Regions from separate parts of the Halomonas sabkhae genome, predicted to be linked through region 3. Evidence: predicted binding sites of a transcription regulator. Region 3 holds the regulator's gene; each other region holds the start of a gene.
The links. The regulator PhoB, encoded in region 3, activates phosphate uptake and scavenging genes when phosphate is short. The targets are predictions, from matches to a motif close to TGTCATANNNNTGTCANA.
Positions count from the first base shown of each region.

Region 1: a site for PhoB is predicted at 2,149-2,166, ahead of QWY79_RS00265 (PstS family phosphate ABC transporter substrate-binding protein). Genes of this name have one in related genera too.
Region 2: a site for PhoB is predicted at 2,685-2,702, ahead of phnD (phosphate/phosphite/phosphonate ABC transporter substrate-binding protein). Genes of this name have one in related genera too.

Region 1 is NZ_JAUFPM010000001.1:73,294-77,574, reverse strand. It holds gene pstC (phosphate ABC transporter permease subunit PstC) at 1-956, opposite strand, end outside; gene QWY79_RS00265 (PstS family phosphate ABC transporter substrate-binding protein) at 1,053-2,087, opposite strand; gene QWY79_RS00260 (Bcr/CflA family multidrug efflux MFS transporter) at 2,189-3,436, opposite strand; gene tal (transaldolase) at 3,585-4,281, shown strand, end outside.
Region 2 is NZ_JAUFPM010000001.1:222,476-226,756, forward strand. It holds gene phnE (phosphonate ABC transporter, permease protein PhnE) at 1-719, opposite strand, end outside; gene phnC (phosphonate ABC transporter ATP-binding protein) at 706-1,509, opposite strand; gene phnD (phosphate/phosphite/phosphonate ABC transporter substrate-binding protein) at 1,597-2,589, opposite strand; gene QWY79_RS00970 (histidine phosphatase family protein) at 2,793-3,308, shown strand; gene glpD (glycerol-3-phosphate dehydrogenase) at 3,292-4,281, opposite strand, start outside.
Region 3 is NZ_JAUFPM010000008.1:140,883-145,163, forward strand. It holds gene QWY79_RS06590 (chorismate--pyruvate lyase family protein) at 1-176, shown strand, start outside; gene ubiA (4-hydroxybenzoate octaprenyltransferase) at 251-1,144, shown strand; gene phoB (phosphate regulon transcriptional regulator PhoB) at 1,272-1,961, shown strand; gene phoR (phosphate regulon sensor histidine kinase PhoR) at 2,160-3,488, shown strand; gene cysZ (sulfate transporter CysZ) at 3,644-4,281, opposite strand, start outside.

The DNA of each region.
Region 1 (4,281 bases), on a different contig from region 3:
GCCGCCGGCACGACCACATCGCGGATCATTTCGCTCTTGGTCATGCCGAGTGCCAGGGCACCCTCACGCATGCTGCCCGGCACCGAACTGATGACGTCGTCGGACAGCGAGGAAATGAACGGAATGATCATGATGCCCATGACGATACCCGGGGCCATGGCATTGCTGAATGATGCCTCGATGCCGTAGAAGCCGGCGACCGCCACGATGATCGGCGCCACCGTGATGGCCGCGAAGAAGCCGTAGACCACGGTCGGAATGCCGGCCAGCACCTCGAGGACCGGCTTGGCCACGGTGCGCACCTTCTCGGGCGCGAACTCGGCCATGTAGATCGCCGACAGCAATCCCACCGGAATGGCCACCAGCATGGCGATCAGGGTGATCATGAAGGTGCCGGCAAAGAGTGGTACCGACCCGAACTTGGCGGCACTGCCCCCTTCATCGCCGCGGCCGGCCGCTTCCAGGAAACTGGCGCCGGGGTTCCAGGTGGTTCCGGTGATGAAGTCCCAGAAGCTCTGCATCTGGAAGAAGCGAATCGCCTCCCCGATGATAGATATCAGGATGCCGAAGGTCGTGAAGATCGACACCATCGCCGCGCCGGCCAGCATGAAGCGGACGACCGCCTCGATAGCCTTGCGCGCGTGAAAATTGGGTTTGACCAGATAGATACCGGCCATCAGACCGACACAGGCCACGATCAGGCTGCCGGCCAGCAGATAGAAGGACGGGATATCGCCGCCTATCAGCAGCATGACAAAGGCGCCCACGACACCCACCAGGACAGCAGGCCCCGCCGTGGAAAGCACGGTGAACCAGCCATACTGATCGGGCTGAGCGTGCATGGAGGTTCCCGCCGCACGCACCCTGGACGCCTTGGAGCGCCCCAGGAAGAAGGCTATCAGACCCAGCACCAGGAGCGTGCCGCAGAAGGTGGCGAGGATTTGATTGGTCTGCATAGGATTCTCTCGAAGGAATTCACGCGGAGCATTCGCTCTAACGCGAGCCGGCCGACAGCCTGACTGCCGGCCGGCTCAGGGCATCACCAGGGTGGCTTACTTCTCGAGGTCAGCCAGTTCGAGCTGCTCCTGGTTCTTGATGGCGTTGCGCTGCTCTTCGCGCATATCCGACGGTGCCGGGATCAGCCCCAGGCCCTTCAGATAGCCCATGTCGCCGATCATCTGCTCGCTCATGAACAGGTTGGCGTATTCCATCATGGCCGGAACGTCTTCGCTGTGCTGGTTCTTGACGTAGAAGAACAGCGAACGCGACACCGGATACTCACCGCTGCCGATGGCTTCGGGCGTCGGCTTGACGCCATCGATGCTGGAGCCCAGCAGCGCATCGGAATTCTCTTCCAGGAAGGAGTAACCGAAGATACCGAAGGCATCGGTATTCTCGGACAGGCGCTTGACGATCAGGTTGTCGTTCTCGCCTGAATCGATGAAGGCACCGTCGGAACGAATGTCGGTGTACTCTTCACCGCCATAGGCATCCATGCCTTCAGCAGTCGCCGCCATGACCATTTCCTCGAAGGCATCACGCGTGCCGGAGGTCGTGGGCGGACCATAGACGGCAATCTCGCGATCCGGCAGCGAGCTGTCGACATCGCTCCAGGTCTCGTACGGATTGTCGACCAGCTCGCCATCGACCGGCACCTGAGCGGCCAGCGCCAGGAACAGCTGCTCGCGGGTCACCGGCATGGCGTCGTTTTCGCTGGACTGAGCGAAGGCGATGCCATCATAGCCGACCATGGCTTCGGTGATGTCGGTCACGCCATTTTCCTGGCAGCGCTCGAACTCGGAAACCTTGATGCGGCGCGAGGCATTGGTGATGTCAGGCGTGTCATCACCGACGCCATTGCAGAACAGGCGCAAGCCACCACCGGAACCGGTGGACTCGATGACCGGGGTCGCATAGTCGGTGGTGGCACCGAACTCTTCGACCACGTAGCTTGCAAACGGATAGACCGTGCTGGAGCCGACGATGCGCAGCTGCTCGGACTCCTGGGCCTGGGCGACGCCCGCCACACCGATGGCGGCGGCGATGGCAGTGGTCTTGAATGTACGGCTATTGAGGATGCGGTTCATGGAGAAAGGCTCCTGTTCGTGGAAGTGTTCATCCTTCGCACGACACAAGATGCCCCACAAAAATGACAGCTTCATGACACAACGTCATTTCATGCCAAAAATCATGAAGCGCCTGTCTGCTCCGCCTCGCTGCGGCTGCCTGAATCCCCCGAGCGCGCCGGGGATGGCGCACCCAGCGCATGACCGGCCAGCCGGCGCAGCGCGATATTGCCGGCCAGCGACACCACCAGCATGGTCAGCACCATGGGCCAGGCGCTGTCGATCTCGAAGGCACTGACGATGACACCCGCCAGCGAACCGCAGGTGAACTGGATGCTGCCCAGCAGTGCCGTGGCCGTGGCACTCATGTGGCTGAAGTGCTCGAGCATCGACGACATGGCATTGGGCGTGATCAGCCCCACCATGCCCATGAACACCATGATCAGCGGCACCACCGTATAGGGCGAGTCGAGGCCAGTCGCCACCAGCCCGATCAGGCCCACGGCCACCGCCAGTTGCACGGCCATGCCCAGGCGCATGTTCTGCTGTGGACTGCGCCGCCGCAACAGACGGATATTGAGGCGATTCGAGGCCGCCATGACCACGACATTGGCCCCGAACACGACCGGATAGATGGCCGGCGAGATGCCGTAATGAGTGATGTAGAGAAACGGCGAGGCCGTGATGAAGGCGAACATGCCGGCAAAGGTGGTCGCCACCGACAGCACATAGCCCATGGCCTCGCGGTGGCGCAGCACGCTGGCATAGTTGCGCAGCACCTGGCGCGCCGAGGCCATCGGCGCGTCCGCGGGCCGCGTCTCCGGCAGGCGCGTCCCCATCAGCCACAGCAGGAAGGCCGCGTACACCGCCAGGAAGACGAAGATCAGCCACCAGTCGGCCAGGTACAACAGGCCGGAGCCCACCGCCGGCGCAGCCAGTGGCGCCAGCATCATGATCATGGCCATGGTCGACATGACCTTGGCGGCCTCGCGACCACTGAAGCAGTCCCGCACGATGGCCGCCGAATTGACCACACAGGCCCCGCCGCCCAGCGCCTGGACGAAGCGCAGCCCGAGCAGCTCGGTCAGGGTATTGACCTGGGTGATCAGCAGGCTGGCAATCAGGAAGATCACCAGCCCGCTCAACAGCACCGGGCGCCGACCGAAGCGATCGGACAGCGGCCCCCCGGTCAACTGGCCGAGCGCGAAGCCCAGCAGGAAGAAACTGATCGACAGCTCGGTATGATGCACGCTGGCGTCCACGGCCTCGGCCAGTGCCGGCATGGCAGGCAGATAGGCATCAATGGCAAAGGGCGCCAGCGCGGTATTGGCCGCCACCAGCAGGGCGGTTCGTCGAGCATCGAGTTTCAAGGGGCCTCCACAAGCTTGCGGGTCGAAGCCTCCATGATAACGTCATTCGACGTCGCGTGCCGGCATGCCAATGCCGGCCCAGTGTTGTCAGCGTCGCTGGCTTGGTAGAGTGAAGGCCACTTCCAATGCTTTCGACCGAGGAAACCGCATGGCCGACGACCAGCTCTCACAGCTCAAGCAAATGACCACCGTGGTGGCCGATACCGGCGACCTGGACGCCATTCGTCGCTTCCAGCCCACCGATGCCACCACCAACCCCTCGCTGATCCTGCAGGCCGCCCAGCAGCCGGAACGCCGCGCCCGCCTGGCCGACATCGCCCGCCGTGCCACCGATATCGACGCAGCCCTGGACGCCGTGGCGGTCGAGATCGGCAGCGAGATCACCCAGCTGGTACCGGGTTATGTCTCCACCGAGGTCAGCGCCCAGCTTTCCTTCGACACCCAGGCCACCCTGGCCCGAGCACGTTCGCTGATCGAGCGCTATGACCGTCAGGGCGTGCCGGCCGAGCGCATCCTCATCAAGGTCGCCGCCACCTGGGAAGGCATCCAGGCCGCACGCGTGCTCGAACGCGAGGGCATCCACACCAACCTGACGCTGCTGTTCAGCTTTGCCCAGGCCAGAGCCTGTGCCGATGCCGGCGTCACCCTGGTCTCGCCGTTCGTCGGGCGTATTCTCGACTGGCACAAGGCGCACGACCCGCAAGCCGACTTCAGCGGCGACCGGGATCCCGGTGTGCAGTCGGTTCGCCACATCTACGAACACTTCAAGGGACACGGCTACGAAACCGTGGTGATGGGCGCCAGCTTCCGCAACAGCGGCGAGATTCAGGCATTGGCGGGCTGCG
Region 2 (4,281 bases), on a different contig from region 3:
GCAAAATCATAGTCGTAGCGCCCGAAGGCATTCATCAGGGTGCTGCCGATGCCACCGGCGCCGACGATACCGACCACCGCGGAAGCGCGCAGGTTGCTGTCGAGCTGATACATCGACAACCCGACCTGGCGGGGCAGGATCTGTGGGAAGACGGCATAAAAGAGAGTGGCCAGATAACCTGCGCCGGAGGCACGCACGGCCTCTACCTGACCCCAATCGATCTCTTCGATCTCCTCGGCGAGCAGCTTGCCGACGAAACCGATGGAGTAGAGCGTCAGGGTCAGGATGCCGGCGAGCGGGCCGAAACCCACGGCGGCAACGAACAGGATTGCCACGATCACCGGGTGGAAACTGCGCGACACGATGATGACTGTCCGGCCCAGAAGGTAAACGGGGAGTGGTGCGGTATTGCGCGCCGCCATGATGGCGAAGGGGATCGACAGGGCAACGCCGAGCAGGGTGGCCAGGATGGCGATCTGCAGGCTCTCGACGAAGCCCGTCAGCAGCAGGTCGGCACGCGAGAAATTCGGCGGGAAGCCCCCGCCGAAGATGCGTGCGGAACGTGGCAGGCCCTCGGCGATACGCTGCCAGTTGAACGGCAGGGTGGCGAAGGCCCAGACGAGATATGTCGCGGTAACGGCCAGGATGCCGTAACGCAGCCAGGGGTTGGCGATAAAGGGCGGCTTGCGCCAGGTGCGGGGCGTGTCAGAACGACTCATGGGGCTCCTCGCGATGCCGTTCGGGCGCCGGCGCGCTGGGCTCATCCGAGGCTTCGATGCCGCCGTAGACGGCCTCGAGAGCGTCATGGGTGAAATCATCGGGTCGGCCGTCGAAGATCATCTTGCCATGACGCAGGCCGACGATGCGTTCGGTGTAGGTCTTGGCCTGGCCAACGTTGTGGATGTTGATCAAGACCGGCAGGGACAGCTCTCCAGCCAGTTGCTGCAGCAGTATCATGATCTGTTCGGATGTACGCGGATCGAGTGAGGCCGTGGGCTCGTCGGCCAGGAGTACCTCTGGCTCCTGCATCAGGGCGCGTACCACACCCACGCGTTGACGTTCGCCGCCGGACAACTCATCGGCTCGCTTGTTGGCATAGTGGGCAATGTCGACCCGTTCCATGAGCTGGAAGGCCCGCTCGATGTCCGAGTCGGGGTAGCGCCGCGTCACGGCCTGGAAGAGGTTGACGTAACCCAGGCGGCCAGCAAGCACGTTTTCCATCACGGTGAGGCGGTCGATGAGGTTGAAGCCCTGAAAGACCATGCCGATACGGCGGCGGGCGCGTCTTAGCTCGGCACCCTTCAGGTCGACCAATTCGTGTCCATTGAGCCGGATCGAGCCGGAGCTCGGTTCGACGAGACGATTGATGCATCGCAACATGGTGCTCTTGCCGGCCCCTGAGGCGCCGACGATGGCGACAACACTGTTGCCTTCCACGGCCAGGTCCAGGCCGGTGAGAACCGGCGCGTCCTGGCCATATCGCTTGGTCAGGCCAGAGATTTCGAGCATGGTGGCGTCCGGATGAATACCTGAATGCAGGAAACAAGTGAGTGGGCGGCTGGTAGGGCCGCCCGTGATTGAACTCGTGAACTCGTCTTACTGCAGGTTGTCGGGGGTATACTCGACGCCGTTGGCAGTCTGGATGGTACGGATGACCTTCCAGTTGTCCTGATAGTTGATGGGGATGAACTTCTCTACGCCGTCGAACTCTTCGCCGAGCTCGGTGCCTGCGAAGTCGAAGGTAAAGAATGCCTCTTCGATCTTCTCGACCAGTTCGGGGGCCAGATTGTGGGCATAGGTATAGGACGTGGTCGGGAAGGGGTCGGACTCGTAGAGAATCTTCACGTCATCAGGGTCGTACAGTCCCCGATCGGCCATACGCTCGACGACTTCCGAAGCCACCGGGGCGGCATCGTAATCCTGAGCTACCACGCCCAGCATCGACTGGTCATGGCTACCCGAGTAGAGCACTTCATAATCCTCGCCGGGCACGATACCGAGGTCGGGGAACAGGGCTCGCGGGGCTTGATTGCCCGAGTTCGAGGTGGGCGAGGTGTGTGCCACGCGCTTGCCCTTGAGGTCCGTGACCTCGTCGATGCCCGAGTCGACATGGGTATACAGCTGCAGGGTGTAGCCGAAGCGTCCGTCGTCGGACCCCATCAGGGCGAAGGGCACAGCGCCGGCCAGGTTGACCGCGAAGGGAGTGGGGCCGGTAGAGAACCCGGCAACATGCAGGCGTCCACTGCGCATTGCCTCGACCTGGGCAGAATTGGACTGCACGGCGAAGAAGCGCACATCGCGGCCGGTCACGTCTTCCATGTGTTCGATGAAGGGTTGCCAGATATCCGAATAAATCGCCGGATCCTCGACCGGGGTATAGGCGAAGATCAGCGTTTCAGGATTGGCCCATTCGGACTCATCTTGTGGTCGATCGGCGACCAGATCGCCATTATTGTCGCAATAGATGGAATCCAGGTCACCGTGGGGGCAGTCTTCCTGTGCCATGGCGGGGCCAGTGATCAGCAGCAGGGGGAGAAAGGTGAACGCGGCCAGCGCAGGCCGTGCCGCAGAAGCGGGGATGCGTCGCATGGCGTACCTCGATGATTGTTGTTATAAAGTGGAGTGTTTTTCGAAAATTGACATTGACGTATTTTTTCGAAAGCCTCTGTCTGTAATCTAGGGTTTGTGACAGTTCAATGTCAAACACTTTACCGCCTGGCTCGTCGAGCTTGCGTCATCGCTACCTGCTGATGCGGCATGGTCATAGCGAAGCGAATCAGCAGGGGCGCATCGTGAGTTCGCCGTGTCGGGGCGTTGCTTCATTCGGCCTGTCCGACCGGGGACGGAAAGAGGTGGACGAGAGCCTGGTGGCCTGGCGCTGGGCCACGCCAACACGGGTCGTGCATTCCGATTTTCTGCGCACGACCCAGACGGCCCAGCGAGTGGCGGAGTGGTTCGATGTCGGGGCCGTTGTCGACCGGCGTCTGCGCGAGCGGGATTTCGGTGAACTGGAGGGGCAGTCGGACGCGCGTTATGCCGAGGCCTGGGCCCGCGACGCCCTGGATGCCGGGCATCAGTGCCAGGGGGTCGAAGCCGTCGATCGGGTGGCCGGGCGCCTGTTGGCGGTCATCCGGGATCTGGAGCAGGCGTCATGCGACGAGTGTGTACTGCTGGTCAGTCACGGCGACCCCTTGCAGATCCTCCTGACCGCCCTCGAGGGGCGTGATCTCCGACAGCATCGCGACCGGGTTCTCATGCAGCCGGCGGATGTGGTGGCCTGGCCGCCGCCGGTCAGGCAATGGCCGTGAGCCTGGCCCGTTGCAGATAGCGGGCGAGCCGCTGGTGCTGCTCGGTGGTCAGCCGCAGGGCCAGCTTGGTGCGTCGCCACAGGATATCTTCCGGCAGGCGTGCCCATTCGTGTTCCACCAGGTAGTCGACTTCGGCGGCCGTCAGGCCGGCACCGAAGGCCTCGCCCAGGTCTTCCTCGCGTCGTGCGCCCTGCAGAAATGCCAGGCAGAGACTGCCGTAACTGCGTGCCAGACGCGCTGCACGCGCGCGACCCAGAAAGGGGTAGTCGGCTTCCAGGCGGGCCGCGAAACTGGCCTGATCCTGGATATCGCCGCCGGGCAGCACAGCATCCTTGGTCCAGGGCTCACCCATGTTCGGGAAGTGCGCCGCCAGCGCGTCCAGCGCCGCCTCGGCGAGCTTGCGGTAGGTGGTGATCTTGCCGCCGAAGATCGATAGCAGCGGTGCGCCCTGGTCGTCGTCCAGGTCCAGGGTGTAATCACGGGTCATGGCGGCAGGGTCGGCGGATTCGTCGTCACACAGGGGACGTACGCCGGAGAAGGTGCGCAGTACATCCCCGCGCTCCAGGGGCGTGGCGAAGTGCTCGTTGACCACCTCGAGCAGGTAGTCGATTTCCTCCTCGCTGGCTTCGATCCGGGAGGGATCCCCCTGATATCGACGGTCCGTGGTGCCGATCAGGCTGAAATCATCCTCATAGGGCAGCACGAAAACGATGCGCTGGTCGCTGTTCTGCAGGATATAGGCCCGCTCGTCGACGTTGAGGCGCGGCACGATCAGGTGACTGCCCTGAATCATGCGTACCCCGTAGCGGGATGAGCGCTGAGTCTGGTCGCGCACTACGCTGTCCACCCAGGGGCCGGCGGCGTTGACCAGGGCCCTGGCATATCGGCGCTGGCGGTGGCCCGTGTCGCGATCCTCGAGCTCGATTTCCCAGTACTGCTGCCGGTCCCGGGCGGATACGCAGCGACTGCGCGT
Region 3 (4,281 bases):
CTCAATCCGACCTGCAGCGCAGCCCCATCGAGGTCTGCGCCGGCGGCGGCCCCTTTGCGGGCGCCCAGGGCCCCTGGGGACGTCGCTCGGTGCTCAGGCATCAGCGCATCACGGTGCTGGTGCAGGAGTTCTTCCAGCAGGCGATGGTGGATGATCTGGCCATGCCTTCGCGTTAGCCTAGGCGCTCCACCCTCAACCCGACGACCCATCCGGCACCGGCAACCGGGGGTCGAGCATACGAGACGACCCGATGGACTCTTCCCTGTTGCGCCCTTCCGGACTGGCCCGCCTACCCGACTTCCTGCAGCTGATGCGGCTCGATCGCCCCATCGGCACCTGGCTGCTGATGTGGCCCACCCTGTGGGCGCTGTGGATGGCCGCACAGGGCGTGCCCGAGCGGGCCACCGTGCTGATCTTCGTCGTCGGCGTCTACCTGATGCGCGCCGCCGGCTGCGTGGTCAACGACTATGCCGACCGCCACTTCGACGGCCACGTCAAGCGCACCCGCCAGCGCCCCCTGGCCACCGGGCGCATCAGCGAGACGGAAGCCAAGGGGTTGTTCGCCACCCTGGTCGTGCTGGCCTTCGCCCTGGTGTGGCTGACCAACCCCTTCACGGTGATGCTCTCGGTCGCCGGGGTCATGCTGGCCTTCATCTACCCCTTCATGAAGCGCTACACCCATCTGCCCCAGGTGTTCCTGGGGGCCGCCTTCTCGTGGAGCATCCCCATGGCCTTCGGCGCGGTGCTGGGCGAAATCCCGGCCGTGGCGTGGTGGCTGGTGGCCGCCAACGTGGCCTGGACCGTGGCCTACGACACCCTGTACGCCATGGTCGACCGCGATGACGACCTGCGCATCGGCATCAAGTCCACCGCCGTGCTGTTCGGCCGCGCCGACAAGCTGATCATCGGCCTGCTGCAGCTGATCACCCTGGGACTGCTGGCCTGGGTCGGCCACGCCCTGGGGCTGGGCGGCTTCTTCTGGCTGGGGCTGGCCGCCATGGCCGCCACCTTCGTCCATCAGCAACGCCTGATCCGCCATCGCGACCGGGATCGCTGCTTCCAGGCCTTTCTCAACAACCACTGGTCGGGCCTGCTGGTCTTCGCCGGTATCGGGCTCTCCTGGTGGCCGCCGCTCGGCGGCTGAAGCGCGCCATCACGCGCCGCAACCGGGCAGAAAAGTGAAGCGCAAGGAGCGCTTGTCACATGATTGTCACAGGGACATGCTGTCATCGTCACCAAGTTGTCACTGACCTTGACCATGAGGCCCCGGGATGAGCGACAAGACCGTACTGATTGTCGATGACGAAGCGCCGATCCGCGAGATGATCGCCGTGGCGCTGGAAATGGCCGACTACCACGTCCTCGAGGCGGACAACGCCCAGAGTGCCCACGCGCTCATCGTCGACCATCAGCCCGACCTGGTGCTGCTCGACTGGATGATGCCCGGTACCAGCGGTATCGAGCTGGCACGCCGACTGAAGCGTGATGAAGCCACGGCCGAGCTGCCGATCATCATGCTCACCGCCAAGACCGAGGAAGACAACAAGATCCAGGGCCTGGAATCCGGGGCGGATGATTACATCACCAAGCCGTTCTCGCCGCGCGAACTGGTCGCCCGCCTCAAGGCGGTCCTGCGCCGCTCCACCCCGCATGGGGTCGAGGATCCGGTGGAAGTCGATGGCCTGCTGCTCGACCCCGTCAGCCACCGGGTCAGCGTCGACGGCCAATCGCTGGAGGTCGGCCCGACCGAATACCGCCTGCTGCAATTCTTCATGACCCATCAGGAACGCGCCTACACGCGCGGTCAGCTGCTCGATCAGGTCTGGGGCGGCAACGTCTATGTCGAGGAGCGCACCGTGGACGTGCACATCCGCCGTCTGCGCAAGGCGCTGGGCGACCCCTATCAGCAACTGATCCAGACCGTGCGCGGCACCGGCTATCGCTTTTCTGCCAAGGGCTGAGAGCGCCCGGGCCGTGCCGCCGGGTCGCAGGCAGGCTAGAGTAAGGGGCAGGCGGCCTGGGCTCCCCGGCCGCTGATGCGCCCGATCGGGAGCCGGGCGATATCGACCAGCCAGACAGGATTCAGAGGCCCAGATGCGCATGCTGCACACGACCTCGACGCCTCGGGGCAACACGCATTATCCACAGGCGGTTCCGGCGTGAAGCGGCTGTGGAAAAAAGAACTCTGGCGCCTGGTGGGCCTGACCGCCCTGGGCGGCGTACTCGGCTGGCCGTTCTCCGCCATCGGCATCGGGGTGGCCATTGCTCTGGGCCTGCAGCTGGCGTATCAGCTGCGCCAGCTCAGCGCCCTGCACGACTGGCTGGCCAACCATCCCCATGAAGAGCCGCCCGCCGCCAGCGGCCTGTGGGGCGAGCTGTTCGACCGTTTGTATCGCTACCAGAAGGGCCAGCGCATCACCCAGCGGCGACTGCGCGACACCCTGAGCCGCATCCAGGAATCCTCCGAGGCCATGCGCGACAGCGTGGTCATGCTCGATCGCCACGGCGACATGGAATGGTGGAACAGTGCCGCCGAGCGCATGCTGGGCCTCAAGCCGGCGCATGATCGTGGCCAGCACATCACCAACCTGCTGCGCGATCCCAGCTTCGTCGACTACTTTCAGGCGCGTGAATATCGCGAACCCCTGACGATGACCTCGCCGATCGACGAGCAGATGATCCTGCAGTTCCAGATCACCCTGTATGGCGACGACGAGCGCCTGGTGATGGCCCGCGACATCACGCGCCTGCACCGCCTGGAGCAGATGCGCCGCGACTTCGTGGCCAATGTCTCGCATGAACTGCGCACCCCGCTGACGGTACTCAGCGGCTATCTGGAAACCTACAGCGGCATGACCGACCAGTTGCCCGGCCGCATGTCACGCGGCATCGAGCAGATGCGCGGCCAGACCACCCGCATGCAGAACCTGGTCAACGACCTGCTGCTGCTGTCACGGCTGGAGATCGACCAGGGCGGCCAGGACGACGCCCCGCTGGAGCTGGCCAGCATGATGGACAACATCCGCCGCGATGCCGAAGCCCTGTCCAGCGGCAGCCAGCACTTCGAGGTCATCATCGACGAGGCGCGTCGCCTGGTGGGCAGCGAAAAGGAAATCCACAGCGCCCTCTCCAACCTGGTCTTCAACGCCGTGCGCTATGCCGGCGAGGATCGCCACATCACGCTGCGCTGGGCCAGTCACGCCGACGGCGCCTGCCTGGAAGTCGCGGATGACGGCGAGGGCATCGACCCCCACCATATCCCGCGTCTCACCGAGCGCTTCTACCGCGTCGACAAGGGCCGCAGCACCGCCACCGGCGGCACCGGCCTGGGGCTGGCCATCGTCAAGCACGTGCTGCTGCGCCACCAGGCCTGGCTCGAGATCGACTCGCACCCCGGCGCCGGCGCCACCTTCCGCTGCGTCTTCCCGCGCGAGCGCCTCGCCAGCGCCCAGAGCGAGATACCGGCCGCGCTGACCACCAGCGACTAGGCAATGTCTGAAAACTGCCTGTGCTCGGCTATACGACGTTGAAAATCTGCTCGCGCGCGAGTCCGATCAAATTGCTCATTTACTCCTTGTAAACTCCGCATTTTCACAGCTTTTCGCCTTGTCTAACCTTCGCTCGTCGACTTTTCAGACAGTGCCTAGCGCGAGGCGGTCACTGGCGTCAGGTCACGATAGTGGCGATCCCACATCAGCACCGCCGCCGCCACGGCCCCCGGCAGCAGAAACAGGTTGGCCAGCGGCACCCAGGTGATCAGCATCACCCAGCCGCCATACGTCAGCGTCGGCCAGCGCCGGGTCGCCAGGCGTCGCCGCATGTCGGCGAAGCTGACCTTGTTGTTGTCCATGGGATAGTCGAGATAGGTGATGGCCATGGTCCAGGCCGAGAACGCCGCCCACAGGACCGGCGCCATCAGGTTGATCACCGGAATCCAGCTGATCACGAACAGCAACAGCATGCGTGGCAGGATATAGCCCAGCTTGACCAGCTCGCGGCCCAGCGCATCGAGAGCCGTGCGCACCAGGCCACGGTCGTCCAGCGGGGCACGACCGGTCACCTCGATCTCGACCTTCTCGGCCAGAAAGCCGTAGAAGGGCGCGGCGATCAGGTGCGTCACCAGGGTGAAGGTGAAGAACACGATCACCACCAGGCTGATCACGAACAGCGGCCAGATCAGCCACGAAAGCCAGTCGAGCCAGCCCGGCACCATGGCCATCCAGCCATCCAGCCAGCCGCCGAAATGGCTCAGCACATAGCTCAGCATGCCGGCATAGACCA